Regions from separate parts of the Streptomyces sp. CB09001 genome, predicted to be linked through region 1. Evidence: riboswitches for the same ligand, from Rfam matches in the RefSeq annotation. Region 1 holds a riboswitch; each other region holds the start of a gene.
What was found. Region 1 has a riboswitch for cyclic di-AMP ahead of C4J65_RS30905 (M23 family metallopeptidase). Riboswitches for the same ligand answer to the same signal wherever they lie in the genome.
Positions count from the first base shown of each region.

Region 2: another riboswitch for cyclic di-AMP. It lies ahead of rpfA (resuscitation-promoting factor protein RpfA); the one in region 1 lies ahead of C4J65_RS30905 (M23 family metallopeptidase).
Region 3: another riboswitch for cyclic di-AMP. It lies ahead of C4J65_RS20080 (transglycosylase SLT domain-containing protein); the one in region 1 lies ahead of C4J65_RS30905 (M23 family metallopeptidase).

Region 1 covers NZ_CP026730.1:6,709,616-6,713,913, forward strand. The annotation lists gene C4J65_RS30900 (tyrosine-protein phosphatase) at 1-768, opposite strand, end outside; cyclic di-AMP (ydaO/yuaA leader) riboswitch at 1,193-1,350, shown strand; gene C4J65_RS30905 (M23 family metallopeptidase) at 1,355-2,311, shown strand; gene C4J65_RS30910 (SGNH/GDSL hydrolase family protein) at 2,556-3,341, shown strand; gene C4J65_RS30915 (TetR family transcriptional regulator C-terminal domain-containing protein) at 3,402-4,022, opposite strand; gene C4J65_RS30920 (MBL fold metallo-hydrolase) at 4,175-4,298, shown strand, end outside.
Region 2 covers NZ_CP026730.1:2,746,043-2,750,340, forward strand. The annotation lists gene eno (phosphopyruvate hydratase) at 1-662, opposite strand, end outside; gene rpfA (resuscitation-promoting factor protein RpfA) at 912-1,640, opposite strand; cyclic di-AMP (ydaO/yuaA leader) riboswitch at 1,644-1,810, opposite strand; gene C4J65_RS12680 (transglycosylase family protein) at 1,994-3,007, opposite strand; gene C4J65_RS12685 (cytochrome P450) at 3,151-4,298, opposite strand, start outside.
Region 3 covers NZ_CP026730.1:4,305,061-4,309,358, reverse strand. The annotation lists gene C4J65_RS20090 (polyprenyl synthetase family protein) at 1-297, opposite strand, end outside; cyclic di-AMP (ydaO/yuaA leader) riboswitch at 973-1,141, shown strand; gene C4J65_RS20080 (transglycosylase SLT domain-containing protein) at 1,146-1,637, shown strand; gene C4J65_RS20075 (HAD family hydrolase) at 1,675-2,484, opposite strand; gene fahA (fumarylacetoacetase) at 2,975-4,213, shown strand.

The DNA.
Region 1 (4,298 bases):
CCGGGTCGCGGGAGTGAGCCGCAGTCCCTGCTCCAGGTAGGCGTCGACGCCGCCCCACGTCTCCTCGACGGTCTCGAAGGCCGCCGCCAGGTACTCGGCGCGCGCGTCGAACAGAGGACTGAGCAGCTCCATGACCTCGGGGGAGTAGGCCGAGGCCGCGGCACCGCTGCGGCGCACCTTGTAGCGCCGGTGCGCGGCGTTCGACTTCAGGTAGTCCTCGACGACGGCCTCGCGCTCGACGCCCAGGGCGAGCAGGGTGACGGCGATCGACAGGCCCGCCCGGTCCTTTCCGGCGGCGCAGTGCATCAGGGCGGGGACGCTGTCCTCGGCGAGCGCGTGCAGGATGCGGGAGTGCTCCGCGGTGCGCTCCGCGACGATCGATCGGTAGGAGCGGATCATCCGGTCCGCGGCCTTGCCGTCGGCCAGGATCTCGCGCAGCTGGTCGAGGTCGCCGTCCCGGACCATCGTCCAGAACTCGGCGCCGTCGGCCGGGTCGCTCAGCGGCAGGTTCACATTGCGCACGCCCGGCAGCTCGACGTCCGGGCCCTCGAGCTTCTGGTCGGCCGCGTTGCGGAAGTCGAAGATGGTGTGCAGGCCCAGCGAGGCCAGGAACGCGGCGTCCTCCCCGGTGGCGTGAGCCAGGTGACCACTGCGGAACAGCACCCCCTGGCGCACCCGCCGCCCGTCCACGGTCGGCAGTCCGCCCACGTCCCGGAAGTTGCGCACACCGGTCAGCTCGGGTTCGGTCGACGGGACCTGCTGCGTCACGGGGGGCTCCTCCCACTCCGCCCCGCCGCCGCTGCTCGCCGGCGGGCTCCACCCGACGATACGGCATCACCCGTGTGCGAAATCGCACCCCGAGGCACATTCCGAGCCGATAAAGGCCTTCTGTCCGAATTGGCGCCTTAGTTACAACTGGCCCTGAAATGGCGGATGGTGAATGAGAGGCGCGTGAGCAGCGTCATATCCGTGACCGTCCGTTGCCCGTCATGTTCACGTAATTCAACTGCTTCTCAAGGGGCTTTAGATAAAACGCGCAGTGGAAAACGACGCAGTGTTACCGGATATTCCCGTAATGGATCAATCGGAACACCCGTCGGGGGAACCCCTCGCTTGTCCCCGTCCGTCTTGGTCCCTTACGTTCACCACCGATCCGGACGGACGCCTAATCCTGCCGCCGACCGGAGCCCGCACTCATCGACCACCCGTACACGGCAGGAGCGGGGGACCCACAGGTAGAACTGCCTGTTCCGGTTCCCGGAACGGCTTGGGGTAAAGCCGCGTTTCGGCGCGGCCGGGCATCTCCAGCCCGCACCCGACAGCTCACCTCGCAGGCGCCGGAGAGGAATTCGCCATGCCCGCGAAGGGTAAGCACCGCCGTACCAGGGCCATGCGCCTGACCCGCACCATCGCCGTCGCCGGTACCGGTGGCGCCGCGCTCGCGCTCCCGCTGATGGGTGCCGCCGCCGCCAACGCCGCTCCCACGCACTCCGTTTCCGAGCAGGCCGTGCAGTCCGTTCCGACGTCCGCCAAGAAGGCCGCCGCCGAGAAGAACTCCGACTCGCGCACCTACACCGTGAAGAGCGGCGACTACCTCTCGAAGATCGCCGACGAGCAGGACGTCGACGGCGGCTGGAAGAAGCTCTACGCGGACAACCGCGAGGCCGTCGGTTCCGACCCCTCGCTGATCCACCCCGGGCTCAAGCTCTCGATCGACGGCCAGGCCGCCAAGTCGTCGGCGCCGTCCTCCGCGCAGTCGCAGAAGCCCGCGCAGAAGTCCGCCGAGAAGCCCGCCGCCGCGAAGCCGGCCAAGAAGTCGACGGACGCCGCGAAGACCTCCTCCTCGGACGACTCCGGCTCCTCGGAGTCCTCGAACACAGGCACCCAGTCCGCGGGCACCACCAGCGGCTACACCTCCCCCGTCGCGGGCGGCACCGTCGGCACCCCGTACCACCAGTCCGGCAGCATGTGGTCCAGCGGCTACCACACCGGCACCGACTTCGTCGTCCCGACCGGCACCTCGCTCAAGGCCGTCGGCGCGGGCACCGTCGTCTCCGCCGGCTGGGGCGGCGCGTACGGCAACCAGGTCGTCATCCAGCTCGCCGACGGCCACTACGCCCAGTACGCCCACCTCTCCTCGCTCTCCGTCTCCGCCGGTCAGTCGGTGACGGCGGGTCAGCAGGTCGGCCTCTCGGGTGCCACCGGCAACGTGACCGGCCCGCACCTGCACTTCGAGATCCGCACCACGCCGGACTACGGCTCGGACATCGACCCGCTGGCGTTCCTGCGCTCGCACGGCGTCTCCGTCTGACGACCGGTTCCGCGCGGCCCCCGCGCCCCGAAGGCCGGACCCCGATCCCCGGGTCCGGCCTTCGGTGTGTCCGGACCTCGGCGTACGCGCCGTGCAGCGCCCTCGCCGTATTCCGGAATTGACGAATACTTTAGGCGTGGCCTTTCTCACCGCCCGTCAACCCCTTCCTACGGTCGCGTAGGCCACATTCCAAGGTGAATCATGGGCCGATGTGGCCAACGATTCGAAGAGTGACAGCAGAGCAGTGATCGGGTCGTACGTGGCGGTGGGGGACAGCTTCACCGAGGGCGTCGGCGACCCCGGCCCCGAGGGGGCGTTCGTCGGCTGGGCCGACCGGCTCGCCGTACTGCTCGCGGACCGGCGCCCCGAGGGCGACTTCACGTACACGAACCTCGCCGTGCGCGGCAGGCTCCTCGACCAGATCGTGGCGGAACAGGTCCCGCGAGTCGTCGGACTCGCGCCGGACCTGGTCTCGTTCGCGGCAGGCGGCAACGACATCATCCGGCCCGGCACCGATCCCGACGAGGTCGCCGAGCGGTTCGAGCTGGCGGTGGCCGCGCTGACCGCCGCGGCCGGAACCGTCCTGGTGACCACCGGATTCGACACCCGTGGGGTGCCCGTCCTCAAGCACCTGCGCGGCAAGATCGCCACGTACAACGGGCACGTCCGTGCCGTCGCCGACCGCTACGGCTGCCCGGTGCTCGACCTGTGGTCGCTGCGGAGCGTCCAGGACCGCAGGGCGTGGGACGCCGACCGGCTGCACCTGTCGCCCGAGGGGCACACCCGCGTGGCGCTGCGCGCGGGGCAGGCCCTGGGCCTGCGCGTCCCGGCCGACCCGGACCAGCCCTGGCCGCCCCTGCCGCCGCGCGGCACGCTCGACGTCCGGCGCGACGACGTGCACTGGGCGCGCGAGTACCTGGTGCCGTGGATCGGGCGCCGGCTGCGCGGCGAGTCGTCGGGCGACCACGTGACGGCCAAGGGGACGCTGTCGCCGGACGACATCAAGACGCGGATCGCCTCGGTGGCCTGACGGCGGGTGTCCGAGAGGGCCGGTGCCGGTGCCCCGACGGGCCCGGTGTCCCGGCCGGCGCTAGCGCCGCGTGGTCGTCAACGCCGCGCGCTCCAGCCCGAGTTCCCGGGCCAGGGCCTCGTCCACCCACTCCTGCGCCCGGGTCCGCGACACCGTGCCCGTGTACGACGTGAGCTGCACCGCCAGCCCGTCCAGCAACGCCGTCAGCCGCAGGGCCGCGGCGTCCGGCTCGGGGCAGGAGAACTCACCGGCGGCCACGCCCTCGGCGATGACCTCGGCGATCGCCGCCTTCCACTGGCGGTCCAGCTCGCGCGTGACGTCCCGCAGCGCGGGCTCGCGCGGCGCCGCCGCCCAGCCCTCGATCCACAGCCGCCAGCCCTTGGCCGGACCGGTCGGCGCGTACCAGCGCACGGCCGCCCGCAGACGGCGCAGCGCCGAGGTGCGACGGGCGAGCAGCCCCCGCAGATGGGCGAGGTCGTCCTCGGCGGCATGGGTGAACGCGGCGGCGACCAGCCGCTCCTTCGTGGAGAAGTGGTAGAGCACCAGGGCGTTGCTGACACCGAGCGCCGCGGCCACGTCGGCGATCCGCAACGCCGCCACGCCCCGCGCGGATATCTGCTCGACGGCGGCGCCCAGCAGCTCCTCGCGCCGCTCCGCCACGCTCAACCGGACTCTCCCCACGGACGTCACCCTATACAGGCGCCCCGGACGTGCGCCGACGCCCTTCCCGGTCCCGGCGGACCTGGGGAACACGGATGTCACATCCGTCGTTCGAGGTGACGTAGGACGAGAAGACCATACTGAGAGCCTGAACCACTCCACCTGGAGGTACCGTGGCCGCTTTCCGTTCCCCGAGTCCCGGGTTCAGCGTGCCCCGGCCCGCGGCCTTCGGCGCGGACCCGAGCGGTGAGCGCATGGCGCGCATCCGCAGATCGCCGCACTTCCGCGACGGCGTCT
Region 2 (4,298 bases), 4.0 Mb from region 1:
AGGTCGAGGGCCTCGCGGTTGGAGCCGAGGTTCGGGGCGAAGCCGCCCTCGTCGCCGAGGCCGGTGGCCAGGCCCTTGTTCTTCAGGACCTTCTTGAGGGTGTGGTAGACCTCGGCGCCCCAGCGCAGGGCCTCGGAGAAGGACTCCGCGCCGATCGGGGCGATCATGAACTCCTGGATGTCCACGTTGGAGTCGGCGTGCGAGCCGCCGTTCAGGATGTTCATCATCGGCACCGGCAGCAGGTGCGCGTTGGGGCCGCCCAGGTAGCGGAAGAGCGGCAGGTCGCTGGCCTCGGAGGCGGCGTGGGCGACGGCGAGGGAGACGCCGAGGATGGCGTTGGCGCCGAGCGAGCCCTTGTTGTCGGTGGCGTCCAGGTCGAACATGGCCTGGTCGATCAGGCGCTGCTCGGTGGCGTCGTAGCCGACCAGCTCCGGGCCGATCTGCTCGATGACGGCCAGCACGGCCTTCTCGACGCCCTTGCCGAGGTAACGGCTCGGGTCGCCGTCACGCAGTTCGATGGCCTCGAAGGCACCGGTGGAGGCGCCGGACGGAACGGCGGCACGACCCGTGCTGCCGTCGTCGAGGCCGACCTCGACCTCGACCGTGGGGTTGCCTCGGGAGTCCAGGATTTCCCGGGCTACGACGACGTCGATGGACGGCACGAGCATCTCCTTCTTCAATGTGACGCTTCACTGTGACGCTTCGGTGTGCCGCGGTCCCGCGGGACCGCGACGGCTCTGCGGGACCGAGCCTAACCGGCTCCGGGCGATCGGCCAGCCGATCGCCCACCCGCTGGACAGAACCGAGAGTAAATTGTTTCCGAACGGAACAAAGGCGGAACATGAAAAGTCCCGCCCCGGTGCGTACGGGGGAACACGCACCGGGGCGGGAGTCGCGGAGGCCGCCGCCGCTTACTTCAGGTGCAGCTGCTGGCCCGGGTAGATCAGGTCGGCGTCGTCGACGATGTCGTCGTTCAGCTTGAAGAGCTTCGCCCAGCCGCCCTTGACGTCGTGCTCCTCGGCGATCGAGCTGAGGGTGTCGCCCTTGACGACCTTGTACTCGCCGTCGCCCTTCTCGACCTTCTTGCCGGTCGGGGTGGTGACGGTCTTCTTGGCGGGCTTCTCGGCCTTCGGCTCGGCGGCCGGGCGCTCGGAGGAGCGGGAGGCCTTCTGCTCGGTGGAGCGCTCGGTGGTGGAGCCGCTGCTCTGGCTCTGCGAGCCCTCGGAGCTGCCGGAGCCGCTGTCCTGGGAGCCGCCACCGGTGTAGGCGGCGCCCGACAGGCCGGTGCCGCAGACCGGCCAGGCACCCTTGCCCTGGCCCGCGAGCACCTTCTCGGCGATCTCGATCTGCTGGGACTTGCTCGCCTGGTCGGCGGAGGAGGCGTACTGCGTACCACCGTAGGCGGCCCAGGTGGAGGCGGAGAACTGCAGACCGCCGTAGTAACCGTTGCCGGTGTTGATGGACCAGTTGCCGCCGGACTCGCACTGGGCGACGGCGTCCCACTCGGACGCGGTGGCGGCGGAGGCGTTGCCGGCCGCCATCAGCGGGGCGGCGACGGCGGCACCGGTGACGCCGGCGACGGCGATGACACGGGTGGCCTTGGACGGGCGACGGTGCTTGCCCTTGCCGGAAAACAGCATGGTTGATCCCCTCACCGACGCCTGCGAGGTGAGCTGTCGGGTTCGGGCCGGTTGAGTTGCCCGGCCGGGTTCCTCCCGGAACTCGGCTTCACCCCTAGCCGCTCCGGCTCAACTGCCCGGTGCGGCACTTACCTTGGGTCCCCCGCTCCTGCCTGCGGCGCTTGACGCGACGACTGTTCCCGTACGGCCGCTGGCAGGATTCGGCGTTGCGGCTGTCGGGGCCCGCGGTGGCGAGCGGTCATGACCGTAGACACGCGCTCCGCGGATTTTCAAAGACGATCACGGCTTCTGAGACCTATCTCTCACGAGATCCAAAAGGGACATACGGTCTCTAACCGTGACGTGAACTCCCCCTACTTTTCGCCCGATTCGCCCGTGACCGTGAGCGTCTGACCGGGCAGGATGTGGTCCGGGTCGGCACCGACGACGGTCGCGTTGTCGGCGTAGAGCGTGCGCCACCCGCCGTCGACCTCAAGGGAGTCGGCGATGGCCCAGAGACTGTCGCCGGTGCGGACGACGTAACGGCCGTCCCCGGCCTCCCGCTCGCCACCGTCGCGCGAGGCGTGCCGGCCCGTCGTCGGGTCCGTACGCCCCTCCCCCGCCGCACCCTCGTCCGCGGTGCCGCCCCGGTGCTTGCCGGAGCCGGACGAGCCCTCGGTGCCCTGCGATTCGGCACTGACGGAGGGGTCGGATTCGGACGAAGTGTCCGGCTTGGCGGATTGGTCCGCCTCATCGGACGGAGCGTCAGACGACGGCGAAGAAGAGGGCGAAGGGGACGAAGAGGATGCTCCGGACGTCGACTCCGGCGTCTCGGCCGTGCCGGACGAACCGCTCGAGCCGGACGACTCGGATGACTGGGGCGACTCGGGTGTTTCGGTGGTCGCGGGTGTTTCGGACGACTTGGTGGTGTCCTGCTCCCCCGAGGTGTCCGAACCCTCCGACGCCCCGTCACCGGCCGTGCCGGAGCCGGAGCCGCCGCCCGTGACCCCGGAGTCGCTGCCCAGTCCGGCCAGCAGACCGCAGGTCGGCCAGGCGGCGATGCCCTGGTCCGCGTGTATCTTCTCGGCGATTCGTATCTGCTGGGAGCGACTGGCCTGGTCGGCGCTGGGGGCGTAGTCCAGCCCGCCGTACCGCTCCCAGGCGTCCTGGGACAGCTGCAGGCCGCCGTAGTACCCGTTGCCGCTGTTCTGGCTCCAGGCACCACCGGTCTCGCACTCGGCGACCTGGTCCCAGTTCGCGGAGTCGGCCGCGTGGGCGCCGGTGGCACCGAGCAGCGGGATCGCGATGGCGGAGCCGGTCACTCCGGCGGCGACGACCAGTGCGGGTGCCTGGCGGGGGCGGCGGTGACGACCGTTCCCGGAGAGCATGCGACGACCTTTCACGAGACGACGGGGACCGCGCGGCGGATGACGCTCGACACCACGCTGATCCGTGAACGTATAGGGAGATCATCACTTGTCACAAGTTCATGCCGCGCAGATCACGTGAAGATCACAGAGTTGAGCGCGTGTCACTTTTGCGTCGGCGACGGACCGTTGCCCGCCGATGACGCGAGCGGTGTGAACGAGACCGGCAAAGTGCGCAGACCTCGCATGATGAGGCCGCCGCGCCACCGGAGTTCGGCCGGGTCCGCGGCGAGGCGGAGGTCCGGCAGCCGGGTGAGCAGGGTGGCCAGCGCCGTCTGCCCCTCCAGCCGGGCGAGCGGGGCGCCGAGGCAGTAGTGGATGCCGTGGCCGTACCCGAGGTGCTGGCTGTCGCGGCGGGCCAGGTCCAGGGTGTCCGGGTCGGTGAACCGCTCCGGGTCCCGGTCGGCGGCGGCGAGGACGACGAGGACGGGGTCGCCGGCCGCGACGTCCTGTCCGCCGATGGTCAGCGGCCGGGTGGCGAAGCGCCAGGTGGCCAGCTCCACCGGGCCGTCGTAGCGCAGGAGTTCCTCGACGCCGGTCTCCAGCAGGCCGCGCTCCCCGGCGGCCAGGGACGCCTGCAGCCGCTCCCGCTGCCCGGGGTGGGTGAGCAGGGCGTACGCGCCGTTGCCCACGAGGTTGACCGTGGTCTCGAAACCTGCGAAGAGCAGGATGAAGGCCATGGCCGCGGCCTCGTTCTCGGTGAGGTGCTCGCCGTGGTCGGAGGCGCGGATCAGGCCGGAGATGAGGTCCTCGCCGGGCGCGGGCTCGGGCGGCAGTGCGGCGCGCTTGCGGTGGATGAGATCGGCGAGGTAGCCGCGCATCTTCTTCACCGACCGGGCGACGCCGCCCCGCGGGCCTCCTTGGTGACGGATCATCATGCCCGCCCAGTCCCGGAACTCGTCCTGGTCCTCGCGGGGGACGCCGAGCAGGTCGCAGATGGCGTAGATGGGCAGCGGGAAGGCGAACTCGTGGATCAGGTCGGCGGAGCCGGTGGCGGCGAAGCGGTCGATGAGGAGGTCGGCCAGCTCCTGCACCCGGGGCGCGAACTCGGCCACGCGGCGGGGCGTGAACGCCTTGCTGACCAGCCGTCGCAGCCTGGTGTGGTCGGGCGGGTCGATGTTGAGCAGATGGGTCATCAGCTCGGCCTTCCGCTCCCCCGGAATGCCGGTCTTGCCCTTGGCGTGCGCGGGCTCGGCGTGGTGCGCCGGGTTCTTGGACAGCCGCGGGTCGGCGAGGGCCTGTTTCGCGTCGG
Region 3 (4,298 bases), 2.4 Mb from region 1:
CTCGTCCATCACGTCGTCGTGGTACAGCGTGGCGAGGTGGGTCAGCTCCACGACCACGGCCGAGGGCACGATCCCGGGGGCGTAGGGGTCTCCGAACTGGGCCGAGAGCATCACCAGCAGCGGCCGGAACCGTTTCCCGCCGGCCCGCACCAGGTGCTGGGCGGCCTCCGTGATGAACGGCACCTCGCTTTTGGTTGCCTCAAGCAACCCTTCCTCGACAGCAACCAATCCGGCCTGGACATCGGCTTCCAGAGCCTGGTCCCGCACGCTCAGCCCGAACGGCCCGACGACGGTCACGAGGGGTCTCCTGTCTGCTGGTGTCTACTGGCGATTACCTGGTTTGTCGATAGGTCGCTGCCACCACTCAAGTCAGCGTATCCGGTCACGTTTCGATCACCGCTAGCGCCCACCGTTACAGGCTGGTCGGTATCGGATCATGAACGGTATGTTTTTGATCAGGTGATATGAGCAGATTTTGATTGATATCGCCAGAGGGGACGAGCCGGAGCCGGAGGGCGAACGGGCCGGAGCCGCCACCGAAGATCCCATCACTCCTCCCAACGGCCCGCACTTCGAGAACGTCACCCGACAGACGCACCCACCCCTCTCCCGCCCCCTTCCCCACCTCCTCCCCCTCCCCGCTTCCCTCCCCTCCCCGCTCGACACCCGAAGCCGTCCCCACCCGCGGCCGGTTGGCTCCTAGTTGGGGTTAATGCCCTATTTGCCGTGCTTGTTGAAGCCAGTGAGTTGGCTCACTCCGGGCGCCCCGCAGGCAACCCCACCGAAACCTGTGCCCTCCCTTTGCCCCGCAAGCCAGTTGGGGATTGGCAACAGCAAAGGATCAAGGGCCCCAAAGACGTCAGACCAAGGTCAACAGGCATGTTGGGTGATTCCTGCACTTGTTCCGGACATGTGCTCTCGCATACGTTCCCGGCCTGTCGGGTGGACGCCGAATCCTGCCACCGCCCGTCGCACAGTCATCCACCCAACAAACTCGCAGGCAGGAGCGGGGGACCCAGGTAAGTCGCCGCACCGGTCACCACCGGAGCGGCTCGGGGTGAAGCCGTACCCGTCAGGGCACGGCCGGGCACCTCCCCGCCCGAACCCGACAGCTCACCTCGTAGGCGTAAGGAGAGGGACACCGCATGTCTGCCAACGGTCAGAACCGTCACGCCCGCACCAGCCGCCTCGCCCGAAAGCTCGCCGTCGCCGGCACCGGTGCCGCGGTGCTCGCGCTGCCGCTCATCGGCGCCACCACCGCTTCCGCGGCCACCCCGGCCGCCGCCACGACCGCCACCACGGCGGCCACGGCCTACCCGGACAACCTCGACGGCTGGATCCGCGAGTCGCTCGACATCATGGCCCAGCACGGCATCCCCGGGACCTACGAGGGCATTCACCGCAACATCATGCGTGAGTCCTCCGGCAACCCGCTCGCCATCAACAACTGGGACATCAACGCCATCAACGGCACCCCGTCCAAGGGTCTGCTCCAGGTGATCGACCCGACCTTCCAGGCGTACCACGTGGAGGGCACCTCCTGGGACCCGTACGACCCGGTCGCCAACATCACCGCCGCCTGCAACTACGCGGCCGACCGCTACGGCTCGATGGACAACGTCTTCAGCGCGTACTGAGCCGCGCCGCCGCGGCAGCGCACCAAGCGGTAGCGCATCAAGAGGTACCGAAGATCCGCTCGAGGACGACGGCCACGCCGTCGTCCTCGTTCGTCGTGGTGACCTCGTCGGCCACCGCCTTGAGTTCGGGGTGGGCGCCGGCCATGGCGACACCGTGGGCCGCCCAATGGAACATGGGGATGTCGTTGGGCATGTCCCCGAAGGCGATCGTCCGCCGCCGCTCCAGACCCAGGTGCTCGGCGGCCAGCGCCAGGCCGGTGGCCTTGGTGATGCCGCAGGGCTGGAGCTCCACCGTGCCGGGCCCCGACATGGTGACCGTCGCGAGCGAACCGACCACCGCGCGAGCCGTCGCCGCCAGTTCGTCGTCGGTCAGCTCGGGGTGGCGCAGCAGCACCTTGCTGATCGGCGTGGACCACAGCTGCTCACGCCGCTCGACGCGCACCGCGGGCAGCGTCGGGTGGGGCATCAGGTAGCCCGGCTCGATGAGCGTCAGCCCCTCGACGCCGTCCTGGTCCACGGCGGCGTGCACCTGGCCCACCTCGGCCTCGATCTTGCCGAGCGCGGTCTCGGCCAGCTCCCGGTCCAGGGTGACCGACCACAGCATCCGGTGCGCGCCGGCGTCGTACACCTGCGCGCCCTGTCCGCACACCGCGAGCCCCGTGCAGCCGAGCCGGTCGAGGAGGGGGCGCACCCTGGGTGCCGGCCGTCCCGTCACCACCAGGTGCCGCGCACCGGCACCGGCGACCCGCGCCAGCGCGGCCAGCGACCGGTCGGAGACGGTGTCGTCGCCTCGGAGCAGCGTGCCGTCCAGGTCGGTGGCGACGAGTGAGTATGCGGTGCGGTCCATGATCAGAGAATACGGACACCGCACCCGCCGGACTCACCCGTGACCGCTTCCGAACGAGGGCGTAACGAGTGCGCTCGAACCCGCACGGGGTTGCACGAGGACGCCCGATCATGTCCGGATCCTGACACATCATCGGCTAAAGCCGATTCAGGGCCTGTGCCCCGGTTGGCATCGGGATGGGGCGCTGCCCACCCTCCCGCGGTACTTCCTTTTGTTCAGGGGGGCTTGACCGGGGAGGCGCGCCTGCCGTCGAAGGCCCCTCCCCCGAGAACTCCTCCCCAAGACCTTCCGGCACCGCCCAGAGTGTCCCCGTTCGCGCCACTGCGCCAAGACCGCGTCCCGGGCGCCGCCGCCTCCGGCCGCACTGCCCAAGAGCGGCACGTCACCCGTAACGTGTGGCCCGACCACGTGTCACGCGACGCACACCGATCACGTGGCGCACACGGCGCGCACGGCGCACATGGCGAGCACGAAAGCGAGGCAGCACCCGATGCCCCCCTTCGATGTCCCCGAGGGCGACCCCTTCGGCCCGCACAACCTTCCGTACGGCGTGTTCTCGATCCCCGGCTCGGTCGACCGGACGGTGGGCGTACGGCTGGGCGACCACGTCCTCGACGCGGGTGCGGCGGCCCACGCGCTCGGCTCGCCGTACGGGTCGCTCCTCGCGCGGCCCACTCTCAACCCGCTGCTGGCGGCCGGGCGCACGGCGTGGTCGGACGTGCGGCGCGCACTGACGGCGTGGGTGACGGTCCCCTCCCACCGCGAGGCCCTTCAGCCGTTCTTCCACCCACTGTCGTCGGTGACCCTGCACCTGCCCTTCGAGGTCGCCGACTACGTCGACTTCTACGCCTCCGAGAACCACGCCCGCAACGTCGGCCAGATCTTCCGCCCCGACGCCGCCGACTCCCTCACCCCGAACTGGAAGCACCTCCCGATCGGCTACCACGGCCGCTCCGGCACGGTCGTCGTCTCGGGCACGGACGTCGTACGCCCGTCGGGGCAGCGCAAGGCCCCGGCCGACGCCGCACCCGTCTTCGGCCCGTCCGTACGCCTCGACATCGAGGCGGAGGTCGGCTTCGTGGTGGGAGTGCCGTCCGAACTGGGCAGTCCGGTCGCGCTCGGCGACTTCCGCGAGCACGTCTTCGGGCTCTGCCTGCTCAACGACTGGTCCGCGCGGGACGTCCAGGCCTGGGAGTACGTCCCCCTCGGCCCGTTCCTCGGCAAGTCCTTCACCACGTCGGTGTCGGCGTGGATCACGCCGCTGGACGCCCTGGAGGAGGCCCGGGTGGCGCCGCCCGAGCGCACGCACGAACTGCTGCCCTACCTGGACGACACGGACCCCGATCAGGACGACCCCGGCGGCTACGACCTGCGGATCTCCGTCGCCGTCAACGGCCACGTCGTCTCCGAGCCGCCGTTCTCCACCATGTACTGGACGGCCGCACAGCAGTTGGCCCACATGACGGTCAACGGCGCCTCGCTGCGCACCGGCGACCTCTACGGCTCGGGCACGGTGAGCGGGCCGACCGAGCGGGAGCGCGGGTCGCTGCTCGAACTGACCTGGAACGGCCGCGACCCGCTGGAACTGCCCGACGGCAAGCGGACGTTCCTGGAGAACGGCGACGTGGTGACCCTGTCGGCCTGGGCCCCGGGCCCGGACGGTGTCCGGGTGGGGCTGGGAGAGGCGACCGGGCGGGTGGTCGGTCCGGGGGCCGGACGAGGCGTCTGACGGTACGCCCGGGCGGGATGCGGGGCCCGTACGTCCAAGCCCGGTACGTTCGAGACCCGTACGCCCCAGGCCGGTACATTCGAGC